3 regions of the Paenibacillus sp. J22FR83 genome follow, and region 1 is predicted to be linked to each of the others. Evidence: riboswitches for the same ligand, from Rfam matches in the RefSeq annotation. Region 1 holds a riboswitch; each other region holds the start of a gene.

The links. Region 1 has a riboswitch for thiamine pyrophosphate ahead of AC58PV_RS05040 (thiamine phosphate synthase). Riboswitches for the same ligand answer to the same signal wherever they lie in the genome.
Region 2: another riboswitch for thiamine pyrophosphate. It lies ahead of AC58PV_RS09190 (ABC transporter substrate-binding protein); the one in region 1 lies ahead of AC58PV_RS05040 (thiamine phosphate synthase).
Region 3: another riboswitch for thiamine pyrophosphate. It lies ahead of AC58PV_RS15735 (ECF transporter S component); the one in region 1 lies ahead of AC58PV_RS05040 (thiamine phosphate synthase).

The regions. Positions count from the first base shown of each region.
Region 1 covers NZ_JCAUAM010000002.1:343,349-347,554, reverse strand. The annotation lists gene hflC (protease modulator HflC) at 1-362, opposite strand, end outside; gene hflK (FtsH protease activity modulator HflK) at 359-1,366, opposite strand; TPP riboswitch at 1,550-1,648, shown strand; gene AC58PV_RS05040 (thiamine phosphate synthase) at 1,789-2,394, shown strand; gene thiO (glycine oxidase ThiO) at 2,410-3,639, shown strand; gene thiS (sulfur carrier protein ThiS) at 3,623-3,826, shown strand; gene AC58PV_RS05025 (thiazole synthase) at 3,831-4,206, shown strand, end outside.
Region 2 covers NZ_JCAUAM010000004.1:163,230-167,435, forward strand. The annotation lists gene AC58PV_RS09180 (hypothetical protein) at 1-105, shown strand, start outside; gene AC58PV_RS09185 (patatin-like phospholipase family protein) at 376-1,227, shown strand; TPP riboswitch at 1,310-1,418, shown strand; gene AC58PV_RS09190 (ABC transporter substrate-binding protein) at 1,601-2,617, shown strand; gene AC58PV_RS09195 (thiamine-binding protein) at 2,646-2,936, shown strand; gene AC58PV_RS09200 (ABC transporter permease) at 2,936-3,703, shown strand; gene AC58PV_RS09205 (ABC transporter ATP-binding protein) at 3,722-4,206, shown strand, end outside.
Region 3 covers NZ_JCAUAM010000008.1:61,109-65,314, reverse strand. The annotation lists gene AC58PV_RS15740 (ABC transporter ATP-binding protein) at 1-1,186, opposite strand, end outside; gene AC58PV_RS15735 (ECF transporter S component) at 1,203-1,805, opposite strand; TPP riboswitch at 1,945-2,054, opposite strand; gene AC58PV_RS15730 (DUF3105 domain-containing protein) at 2,277-2,996, shown strand; gene AC58PV_RS15725 (helix-turn-helix transcriptional regulator) at 2,998-3,780, opposite strand; gene pyk (pyruvate kinase) at 3,907-4,206, shown strand, end outside.

The DNA of each region.
Region 1 (4,206 bases):
TACACAGCGGCATCAATCCGCTCTTCCCCGCCAGTGATCGATTGAATCGTGCGCAAGAATTGCTGCGCATCATCAATGCGCCATACCGTATAGTTATCCACTTCGATCGGCTTCTTATCTTTGGTCAGAATGGAAGTAGGTTTGCTGTCATACACCATCTGATATTTAGGAAGCGTGCGGACCGATTCAATGAACGGAATTTTAAAATGAATACCAGGTTCTGTCTGGATACGAACAGCTTCTCCGAATTTAAGAACGACGCGGTATTGGCCTTCTTTCACAATAAAGATGGAAATCAGGAAGAAAATGACGAGAACGACACCAAGGATGGATCTCAGAATCCATTTATTTTGTACGGTCATTTCGCAGTCCCTCCAGTCGTACCTGTTGCAGCAGCAGGTGTACGCAACAGCTCATTGATTGGTAAATATTTAACGGTTTCGCCAGTGCTGTCACTGATGAAAATTTTGGCATTCGGCAATATTTTCTCTAACGTCTCGATGATAAGCCTGCTCTCGGTTACTGATTTATTATTGGCATACTCCGCATAGAGGGCATTAAACTTCGCAACATCCCCCTGTGCATTCAAAATCCGTGATTTCTTCTGAGCTTCGGCATTCTCGATCAGTGCCTGCGCGTTACCGCGCTCCCGAGGAAGGATATCATTCTCGTATTTTGTTGCCACGTTTATCTTCGTGTTTTTCTCTTCACGTGCGTTCGTTACATCCTTAAAAGCATTCTGCACATCGCCCGCTGGCGGCTCAATATCTTGGAATTTCAAATCGATAATATGAATGCCCGTTTGATATTTCGTCTGCATTTCAATCAAACGCTCCTTAACCTTGCCTTGGACCTCAGTTTTTCCTTCAGTAATGGCAAAGTCTAGCGCCGTCGCGCCGATTACCGAACGAATCGCTGCACTTGCCGAGTTGCGTAAGAACAATTCAGCATTATCAATATTGTACAAATAGTTCTGCATGTCACTGATATTCCATTCCACTACGGCATCAGCGGATAAAATATTTTCATCCCCCGTAATCATCATCGCTTCTTCATCTACGGGTGTAATTTTACCACCAGCTTCACGGAAGCCGATTTGGATGCGTTGTGTCTTTTTGGCAGGTAATACAATCACTTGTTGAATGGGAAAAGGGAGTTTAAAGTGAAGCCCAGCCTCCTTCTCGGTCGTATATTTACCTAATGTGAGAATAGCCGCCTTCTCATGCTCCTGTACTGTGTAGAAAGTGGAAGATCCGAAAATAAGAACGAGAACGATGACAAGGCCGATTACAATTTTGGTCATCAAGCCTGGCGGGAGGGAGGAGGGTCTTCGTCGATCAGATTCTGGCAGTACAAACGGTTCCATGGCAAACACCCCTTAATATAAGTTTTACTTATAGTCCTATACGGGAAGTATTGGAAATGGTTTCAGGGAGATGAGGTTAATTCTCAATAAATTGAGAAAGGTTAGGGCACTGCCAATGAAAATGGAAAATTGGTATTTCCAAGAGTTGGCTGTCATGCTATGATGAGTAGTAATCGCATACGAATGAATCCCTAGGGGCGCCGAGAGGCTGAGACAGTGTAGACTGAACCCTTTGAACCTGATCTGGTTTATGCCAGCGGAGGAAAGTGGAACGAGCTTTGGAGCCGATTTTATTGTTATTTATGATGAGGCAGCCTACAACCACTTTCCTGAGGAAAGTGGTTTTTTTGTATTTATTTGCACAGTCGAGATGATTCACATGGTTAAAAATAGTGAGATTTCGTGGAGAGGAGTCGCCTTCAATGTCTGAGAAAGAGCTGCATGTCATATCGAGTGGGAAGATGGCATGGTCTGAGATCGCAAAGATTGCGGCGCAGATTCACCCGTATGTCACAGCGATTCATATTCGGGAGAAAACGAAATCCTTGGATGAAGTGTTCATCGGCATTCAGTACATAGTAGAGCAAGGAATTCCGGCGAAAAGCCTGTACGTTAACGGTTTTCCCTCCATCGCTCTGGCTTTGCAAACAGGAGGACTCCAGCTGCCAGGTACGACGCCGCCTTTGGTTATTCAGGATGAGTTGTGCCGGGGCATACAGCGCATCGGAGTCTCTGTGCATGGGGCGGTTGAGGCGAGTTGGCGTGAGAAAGAAGGAGCCGATTATGTCATGTTCGGTCATATTTTTGCGACAAACTCCAAGCAAGGCGTGCCGCCTAGGGGTCTGGAGCAGTTAAGACAAGTAGTTAATGGGGTGAACATTCCTGTCATTGCAATCGGCGGGATGACACCTGCGAGAGTCCAATCGGTTCTGGATGCAGGAGCATCCGGCATCGCAGTGATGAGCGGAATATGGGAAGCAGCGGATCCGCTTGGAGCCGTTCTAGCCTATCATGATGAGCTTCAATAAATAGAGGTGAGCGAAATGTCAGCAACAAGATCCCATGTCATCATCGTTGGCGGTGGTGTTATCGGTACATCCATTGCCTATTACTTGGCTAAAAGAGGGCAGTCCGTCACGCTGCTAGAGCGCGGTCAACTAGGCACAGAAGCCTCGGCTGCGGCGGCAGGCATGCTCGGCGCGCAGTCCGAGATGGAAGACACGGGCGCCCTGTTCCAGTGGGCGCGTCTAAGTAGATCTATGTTCCCCGAGTTGAGCGGGGAACTGAGAGAACTCACGGGCATCGACATCGGCCTCGTCCGTGAGGGGCTCTTGAACGTCGCGCTCAGCGACGTTCAAGAGGCGGAGTTGCGCGCGCGGGAGAAGCTCCAGCGCGCCGCGGGCGAGCAGGCCCAGTGGCTCAGCGCAGCTGAAGCCACGGCCCTGGAACCCGCGCTGAGCGCAGCGACGCGCGGAGCCCTGTACCTGCCCAGCGATGGGCAGGTCGATGCTCCGCTGCTGGCGGCCGCGTTCGCGCAGGCCGCGCAGGTGCTTGGGGCGAAGGTGCAACCGTTCGCCGGGGTGCAAGGGCTGCTGACCGCGCAGGAGCGGGTCATCGGCGTGCAGACGGCCGCCGGTCCGCTCTACGGCGACCACGTGGTCGTCGCCGCAGGCACGTGGAGCGGTCAGCTGCTTGGGAGCATCGGCATCGAGTTGCCGATGTATCCTGTGAAAGGCGAGTGCTTCTCCGTGAGGACGCCGAAGCCTCTCTTGAAGAAAACCCTGTTCTCGCCAGGGTGCTATATCGTTCCGAAAGCCGGCGGACGGCTGGTGGTCGGCGCGACGGTCGTGCCGCACAGCTATGACCGCAAGGTGTCGCTCTCGGGCTTAGCCGAGCTGATGGAGCGCGCGAGGGAGTTGATGCCCGCGCTCGGCGACGCCGAGTGGGAGAAGGCTTGGTCGGGGCTGCGCCCGCAGACCGCCGACGGGCTGCCCTACATCGGCAAAGTGCCGACGGTGGAGGGCTTGTATACAGCTTGCGGACATTACCGCAACGGAATTTTGCTGAGCCCGATCACCGGAAAGGTGATGGCGGATTGGATTTTGGGCGGAGATGGCGCAGGTGAGCAGGGGAAAGCATCTATAGCTCCTTGGCTGAATGCATTCAGCCCTGATCTGTCCCCTAGAACCGAGCGGGTGAGTAACAGTCACGAGGGTCAGGAACCTTTTTCAGCCCAAGGAAAGGAATTGATAAGCATTGAAACTGCACATTAATGGTCAGCAGGTGGACGTACCCGATACGATTCGAACCGTCGTGGAGCTGCTTGCCCACTTCGATTTATGCGACAAAATGCTCGTGGTAGAGCATAACGCAGCCATTTTACATAAAGAAGATCACGCTGGTGCTGAGCTGGCGGAAGGCCACAAAATTGAGATCGTTCATTTCGTTGGAGGAGGATAAAGACATGTTAAAAATTGGTCCATATGAATTTCGTTCACGTTTGCTGCTAGGTACGGGGAAGTTTCCAGATTTTCAGATTCAAAAACAAGCGGTGGATATCTCCGAGTCGCAAATTCTGACCTTTGCGGTTCGTCGAATGAATATTTTTGAGGCGAGTCAGCCGAATTTCCTGTCGATGCTGGATACGTCGAACTTCACGTTGCTGCCGAATACAGCTGGTGCCAAAACAGCAGAAGAAGCCGTGCGCATCGCGCGCTTAGCGAAAGCCTCTGGCTTGTGCGACATGATCAAAGTCGAGGTGATCGGCGATGAAATGACGCTGCTCCCCGATCCCGTGGAAACGCTGAAAGCATCCGAAATGCTGCTGGAGGAAGGCTTTA
Region 2 (4,206 bases), on a different contig from region 1:
CAACAAAATGCTGCTCACTTCACGGAAGAGGCAGAGACACTAAAAAAGCAGAATGCGGCTGAGTTTCCTCCTAGCCTAAATAACATTAGTAAAAACAAATCATAATTGTAGTATGGTTACCGACCCTTGCTCCTCGGAGCAGGGGTCTTTGGTAATTTCATGAAGGTGTCCCATTAGTTAAGGTTCGAAAAGTTGACGTACACGTTAAATTTCGGCAAAAATACGGTTGAACTGGGATTTCCCCTAATTTGTCTTAGAAAGTAGGAGGAAATCTTCGTCTTCGTCTCATTTTCGAAGAGGGAAGCCCGTTTCTTTTAATTTACAATTCCTGTATGCTAGAAAGGGGCTTGAGACAGACAGAAAGAAGGTGTCACCATGGAAGGGATTGGACTCGTACTGGAAGGCGGAGGTATGCGAGGGGTATACACCGCGGGAGTCTTGGAATACTTTATGGAGCAGGATTTATATTTCCCCTATGTGGTGGGTGTTTCAGCGGGCGCGTGCAATGCGGTTTCTTACATTTCTAAACAACCTGGGCGGAATAAAAAGGTAACGATTGACTATGTTGCGGATCACCGTTATTTAAGCTATCGCAACTTGTTGCGCAGTAAGAGCATATTTGGCATGGATTTTATTTTCAATGAGCTGCCGAATAGACTAGTACCCTTTGACTATGACACGTTCTACGCTTCTTCACAGCAATTTGCAATAGGTACAACAGATGCGCATACCGGGGAGCCGATTTATTTTACGAAACATCAGCTTCAACAGGAAACGATGCCCATCGTACAAGCTTCGAGTTCGTTGCCTTTTGTAGCTACGCCGATTCATTATGAAGGCAGAACATTATTTGATGGCGGATTGGTCGATCCGATTCCGGTACAGAAATCAGTCGCTGACGGCAATAAAAAGCATATCATTGTATTAACGAAAGAACTGGGCTACCGCAAACGGCCGTTCAAGCAGCGTTGGTTAGCGAAAAGTTTTTATCCAAAATATAACGGCCTTGTGAATGTGCTTGTGAATCGCAGCGAAATTTATAATTCTACACTTGAAACAATTGAACGAATGGAAGCGGATGGCAGTGCTATCATTATTCGACCTTCAACCAAAGTAGAAGTAGGACGAATGGAGAAAGATCCGCGGAAACTCGAGAAGTTACATGAACTAGGTTACGCAGATGCGCAGAAGATGGGATTGCAGTTAAAGGATTGGTTATTACACTAATGGGTGTAATTATACCCATACAACGGCAAATAGGGATAACTTGCTTATTTAGTTAACTAGGGTTATAGTAATGTAAATTGAATAGTAACCATCCGGGAGCTTGAGTAGTCAGGCTGAGAGTGCGGGATATACCGCTGACCGTTCGATCTGATCTAGATAATGCTAGTGCAGAGAATGATTGTACACGACTATACGTGTACGAATGTCAACGTATACGCCGCGAGAGACCTTTGGTCTTTAGCGGCTTTTTAGTTTCTATTAACTCCTGGGGTAATGCCAGCGTAGAATTTGATAGAATTGCACTGGCGCTCCCGGATAACGGGGGCTTTTTCGTATGGTTACATCAAGATCCACAGAGAAGGGGTAGAAGAATATGAAATGGAACAAAATTGCACCATTGTTGTTAGTCAGCTTTACCGTAGTAATGGCAGGTTGCGGCAACGACACAGGAAAGTCAGTTCAACCGACAGAAGGAAGTAAAAAGCTAACTGACGTAAAAGTTGTCCTAGATTGGACGCCAAATACGAACCACACGGGGTTGTATGTCGCGAAGGATCAAGGATTTTTTGAGCAAGAAGGCTTGAATGTGCAAATCATTTCCCCTGGCGAAAGTGGAGCGGATACGATGATCGCTTCTGGCGCAGCAGAGTTTGGGGTGAGTTATCAAGAAAGCATCACGCAAGGTCGTATTCAAGGAGTGCCACTAGTCTCGATTGCTGCAGTTATTCAACATAATACCTCTGGCTTTGCTTCACCGGTTGCGAAGAATATCAAATCACCGAAGGACTTCGAGAACAAATCGTATGGCGGTTGGGGTGCCCCTTCCGAAAGTGCCATGATTGAATCCCTGATGCAATCAGAGAAAGCGGATGCGACAAAGGTGAAAATGGTTAATATCGGTGACGCGGATTATTTTACAGCGGTCAAACGCGATATCGACTTTGCATGGATTTACTATGCATGGACAGGCGTAGATGCGGAACTTCGTGGTGAGCCGATGAACATGATTTATTTGAACAAATATTCGGAGAAACTGGATTATTATACACCTGTATTGGCGACAAATGAGAATATGATCTCTTCGAAGCCAGAAATCGTGAAGGCGTTCGTTGCTGCAGCGACCAAAGGGTATCAATTTGCCATTTCCAAACCGGAAGATGCGGCAAACATATTGATTAAAGCTGTTCCAGATCTAGATCCTAAGCTGGTCGTTGCTAGTCAAAAGTGGTTAAGCCCACGTTATCAGGATGATGCGGCACGTTGGGGTGAGCAAAAGAAATCCGTGTGGGAAAACTACGCCACGTGGATGCTGGATCACAAGCTTTTAGAGAAGAAGTTGGATGTGGATGCGGCATTTACGAATTCATTTTTACCTGAAAGTAAGAAGTAATTCCTAAATTGAAGAGGAGATGTCCATCATGGCTAATGCACTTGTTAGTATTCAAATAATCCCGAAAACAGTAAACGGTGAAGATGTCATTCCGTATGTAGATCGAGCCATCGAAGTGATTGCAAAGTCTGGTGTTAAATATTTTGTTTCACCGCTGGAAACAACGATGGAAGGTGAGTTGGATCAACTCCTTCTCATTATTCAAGATATGAACACAGCCATGATTGACATGGGCAGCCCGAACGTCATTTCTCAGGTTAAAATTTACTTCAATCCGTCAGGTGCTTCAATGGACAAGTTAACGGAGAAGTACAGATAATGAACATCCGTCGCTGGATTCAAGCAGGATGGCCGCCACTTGTGGTAGTCATCCTTCTGTTGTTTATTTGGCAGTTGGCTGTCTCATGGGCTGGAACCGCAGACTGGCTGCTTCCAAGCCCGCTCAAAATATGGCGAGACGGTACCACAGATATGCCGCGCGTATGGATGCATATGTGGGCTACCGTTCGTTTGATGTGCATGGGTTTTAGTATCGGTGCCATCGGTGGTGTACTAGTTGCCAGCGTACTACATAGGCTTCCTTTCGTTAAAGCGGGTTTCTATCCACTGCTGATCCTATCGCAAAATATCCCAGTTATTGCATTGGGACCACTGTTAATTATCTTATTTGGTTTTGGCCTATTACCTAAACTTATATTGATTTCACTTGTCTGTTTCTTCCCTGTAACGATGTCAACGTTAGATGGCTTCATGCAGACAGATCGCAGCATGTATAATTACATGCAAATGATTGGTGCATCGAAACGCCAAATTTTCTATAAATTAGAGATGCCTCATGCTTTGCCATTTCTGTTTACTGGGCTCAAAATATCCGCTACTTATAGTGTGATGGGGGCAGTTATTGCTGAATGGCTAGGCGGAAATGTGGGTCTTGGCTATTATATGATCTTACAAAAATCAGCCTTCCGTGCAGACCGGGAATTTGTGGCAATCGGAATTATCGTGATTCTGAGTTTGCTCTTTTTCTGGCTCATCGCTGGGTTAGAGAAGCTCATCATTCGTTGGAACGTCAAACGTTCCTCGTAGGAGAGGAGGGCTGTGGCCATGAGCAAATTAAAGCTTACTGGGATTCATCATATGTTTCCGAATAAAAAAGGGCAAGTCACCGTGCTTGTAGATATTCATATTTATGTCGAGCAAGGCGAGTTTGTATCCATCATTGGCCCTTCTGGCAGTGGTAAGAGCACCTTATTCCATATCATAGGTGGACTCGTGCAGCCGACATCCGGTGAAGTGTGGCTGGATGACGAGAAGGTGACAGGGAAAAAAGGACTTATTTCTTATATGCCGCAGCAACCGGCCTTGTTCCCATGGCGCTCTATTGAGGAAAATGTAGCACTAGGGCAGGAAGTAGCCGGAGAGTCGCGCTCTGCGGCGATCGCCAAAGCTAGAGAATGGCTGCCGAGAGTTGGACTAGGAGGCTATGAACGGGAATTTCCACATGTCCTGTCAGGTGGGATGCAACAGCGTGTTTCGTTCTTACGCGCTTTATTAAGCCCGCAGGAACTTATGTGCTTAGATGAGCCATT
Region 3 (4,206 bases), on a different contig from region 1:
GCGAGAGCTGAAACGGGTGCCGCTCGCGCAGCGCGAGCAGGTCGTATTCGCGGAGCAGCCCCTCGGCGGCTGCCCACTGGCCTCTCGGCTGACCTTCTGGCAAGCCATAGGTCAGCTCTTCCTCCACGGAGTTCGTGACGAACTGGAACTCCGGGTTCTGGAACACAAAGCCGACTTGCTCCGCAATGTGCTCGACTTTGTTTCCCTTCACTCCCGCGATCAGACAGCTTCCGCGGGTTGGAATGAGCCGCATGATCGCGAGGAGGAGCGAGCTCTTGCCTGCACCGTTGGCACCGACAACGGTGATCCAGTCCCCTGGATAGACGCTAAAGTTATCCACAGAGGTCCTGATCTGCCCGCCGCGAACACCGACGAAATCTTGAAAGACCATAACCGGCTCAGCGGTCTGTGCGCTTTCTTGCGCTTTCCCTGGATCGTCTACTCGCCCAGCAGCCCCCTGCTCCTGGGCGTAGTCCTCCCACACCTCGGGATACCAGATGCCATATTCCCTGATCTGCTCTTTGTACTTCTCAAACATCGCAACCGGCGGCCCATCCGCTAAAATCTTCCCCTCAGGTGTCAGGATAATCAACCGATCGAGCAAATCCAGCAAACCGCTGATCTTGTGCTCTACGATGAGGAGAGTTTTGTCCCCACTGATCGCTCGTATCGTGTCCCACACCTGTTTCGTACCCTCGTCATCCAACAGCGCCGTGGGCTCATCGAGAAAGAGCACTTCCGGCTCAAGCGCCAGCACACTAGCAATCGCCAGACGCTGCTTCATCCCTTGAGACAGCGTACTAATCAACGTATGGGTATCAGGCACATGTAACCCCACCAAGTCCAAGTAATACCGAATGCGCGCAGGCATCTCCGCTCGCGGCACTTCCTGATTCTCCAACACGAACGCAATCTCTTCGTCCATATAAGGCATGCAGAACTGTGTATCTGGATCTTGAAAAACATACCCCCACCGGCTAGGCCGGCGAATCTCATCCGCTTTGAGCGGAAGCTCAATCATGTCAGGGACAATTCCGCTCAGCACCTGCAGCAAGGTCGATTTGCCGCTACCGCTAGGTCCCAGCAGCAGCACTTTTTCCCCCGGCTCGATGGAAAAGGAAACCCCCTGAAAGATCAGGGGGGCTTCATCGCCGGGATATTTTAACCGTAGATTCGTAACGCCCATTCCTTCGCTCATCTCGTTAACCCAGTACGTCGTAATCTTTTTTGGAAACGGGACGAATCAAATTCAGTACACCCGTACGCGACAAGGCACTCGTCAGATAGTACGCGAATACTCCCGCGATCAAAGCGCTGCCTAGCAGACGTAAAGTAATAAACAAGACGTAATTCCAGAACGCCAACTGATCAATATAGCCATAGTACGTATCTACAAAAATGGACATGATAGCCGAAGCAATGGCGGCGAGTATTGTCACTCCCAAATTGGTGCGACGATAGCGGAAGGCCGCGAACACCAGCTCTGCACCGAGCCCTTGCAGTAAACCAAAAACAAGCGTCCCCACACCCCAATGGCCACCATATAGTGCCTCAATCGTTGCGGCTGCCAATTCAGCCAACAGGGCAACACCAGGTTTGCGAATCACGAGGAACGCGAATGTTGCCGCCATGAACCACATACCGTAACTCAACTGCTCGGCATGTAGGCCTAGCGGTTTCATGAGATCATAAATGGGTCCCCAAATCCGATAAATCACACCAAACACAGCTGAAATGACGATCGTGATCAAAATATCTGTCAGCTTCAACCCTTTACTACTTGCACTTGCTTCCCTTTGTGCCATCTTCTTCTCGACTCCTTTTTCCCATTCATATTTGTCAATGAGATAGGCGAACACGCCAACCTTGGATACATGGTCCCTTTTGCCCCTTAAGAACAAAAAAAGCCCACCGGAATACCGGCAGGCTTGAACATTTGTGCATAAAAAAAGCACATTAGGTCTCTACGCTGGCATTATCCAGATCAGATTAACGGTCAGTGGCATAGGGCCACTATCTCAGCCTGACTTCATCAAGCACCCGTGTTGCTATTCATTTGGCTTAACTGTAGCGGATTAGCTCCTCTTTGGCAATCCTTTTTTTTCCATGGAATACTCGTTGCGCATTTATTTCTCAATCAGATGCTCCAAACCCTCTATTTGTACATACCACAATCAGGAGAATTTTAAAAGTTGACTTCCACCCCTAAGAAAAACTACAATTTGTAGTGTGCTCATTATTTTTTACAGAAAAACTTATTCAGCGTGGATGATTCCATGAGGCAGAAAGGGATTGAACGGATGACTATATTGCTCTATATCGGACTAGCTCTATTCATTGCAGCTATCGTTGGTTATGTGCTCGCAGCAAGGATTAACAAAGATAACACCTCGAGATTGAAAAAGGCTGAAAAGCAAGCCCTAAAGAAGAAGCATAAGACCTGGCAATTGATTTCACATGCCCTGCTCATTATCGCTCTCGGCAGCATCGGTACTTCGCTCATTCAAAGTTCAGCAGGCAAATACAGCCTAGACAAGCTAAATTCAGGAGCTAACATTCAGGTCACGACAGATAAGGACTACGGGCGCGAACATAAAGATGGCACCTTGATGTACGAAATGAAAATCCCTACTTCAGGTACGCACAGCCCGCATGATTTGAAATTTGGTTTCTACAAGGAAAGACCTGGTTATGAGATGCTTGTCCATAACTTGGAGCATGGCGATATCATTATTCATTACCATCCCGATGCACCGAAAGAGCTGAAAGATCGCTTGGAATATTTGACTCACTTCAGGACGGCTGGCGCAGGTGTACTTGCGGTTCCGAATCTTGATGTACCTGCCGATCAAGAGGTCGTCGTTACGGCTTGGACGAAAACAATGAACCTCGCCAAGTTCGATGAAGCTAGTGTAGGCACGTTCATTTACGACTATATTAACAAAGGTCCTGAGCAAATTCCTGCCAACATACGCCTTGGCGGCGGAACGATGTAACTTATTTGCGAATTGTTTCCCGATCTGAAACGAGCTCGGTTGGCACTAAACCCGTCATTCTTCGGAATACGCGATAGAAATAAGACGGATCATTATAGCCGATAAACTCGGCGATTTCGGTGACGGTCAGAGCGGAGTGACGCAGCATGTAGACGGCTGTTTTGATCCTCGTGACGTGCACGAATTCACTGATGGTTTGGCCTGTGACTTGACGAAACAGCGACGCTGCATAATTCGGCGAGCGAGAAATACAAGTGCCTAACTCGTCCTTGGTGACATGCTCGCGATAATGGTTCTGGATATAGCCTTTCATTTGCTCCACGAGAAGTGCGGTTGCCGAGGTTGTGGCTGCCTGATCCCACTCCCGCTGGAGATACACAAACAGCTCTTGCAGGTGCGCTTCACACAGCGCCATGTAATAGGGCTGTTTGTCTTGCCAGCCGCGGTGAATCAAGCGCAGCCGATCTGCGATGATATCGAATTTGCCAGTCTGGCGGCAGGAAAAGGATGGCTGTTGCAGTAGCGGAAAGATATCCTGCGCTGCTTGCGCATCGAAATGAAGCACAAATTTCTCATGAATTTTCGTTGGCACACTACGGCCATAGTAAGGCGTTTCACGTGGGATGAGCAGCCATTGTCCTTTCTCCAGCACTTGTTTCTTGTCATTGATCCAGTACACACAATGGCCATAGATCACGAAAATGAGTGTCCAATCTGGACGCTCAATGGGTTGTTCTTCGTTCCATATACTACTTTTATCATAGTCAAACCTAGTTAGCTGCATAGGATTAATGCCCTCCTCCAATCATACTATATTACATACATCATACTATAGTTTATAGAAAATCGCATGAATAAGGCATATAATGAAGCCAACTAATCTTCTACATGCGAAAGGAAGTCCTTTACAATGCGTAAAACGAAAATTATTTGTACCATGGGTCCAGCGTGCGATTCCGTCTCTACTCTGAAAGAATTAATTCGCGCGGGCATGAGCGTCGCGCGTTTAAATATGGCACATGGCGATCTTGATGAGCACCGCGGTCGTATTCAACGTGTACGCCAAGCTGCACAAGAAATGGGCGTTATCATCCCGATTCTGATGGATATCAAAGGTCCCGAAATCCGCATCGGTCAATTGAAAGATGCTTCCTATGACTTGCAAACGGGCGATCGCATCGTCTTGACGACAGAACAAATTATCGGCGAT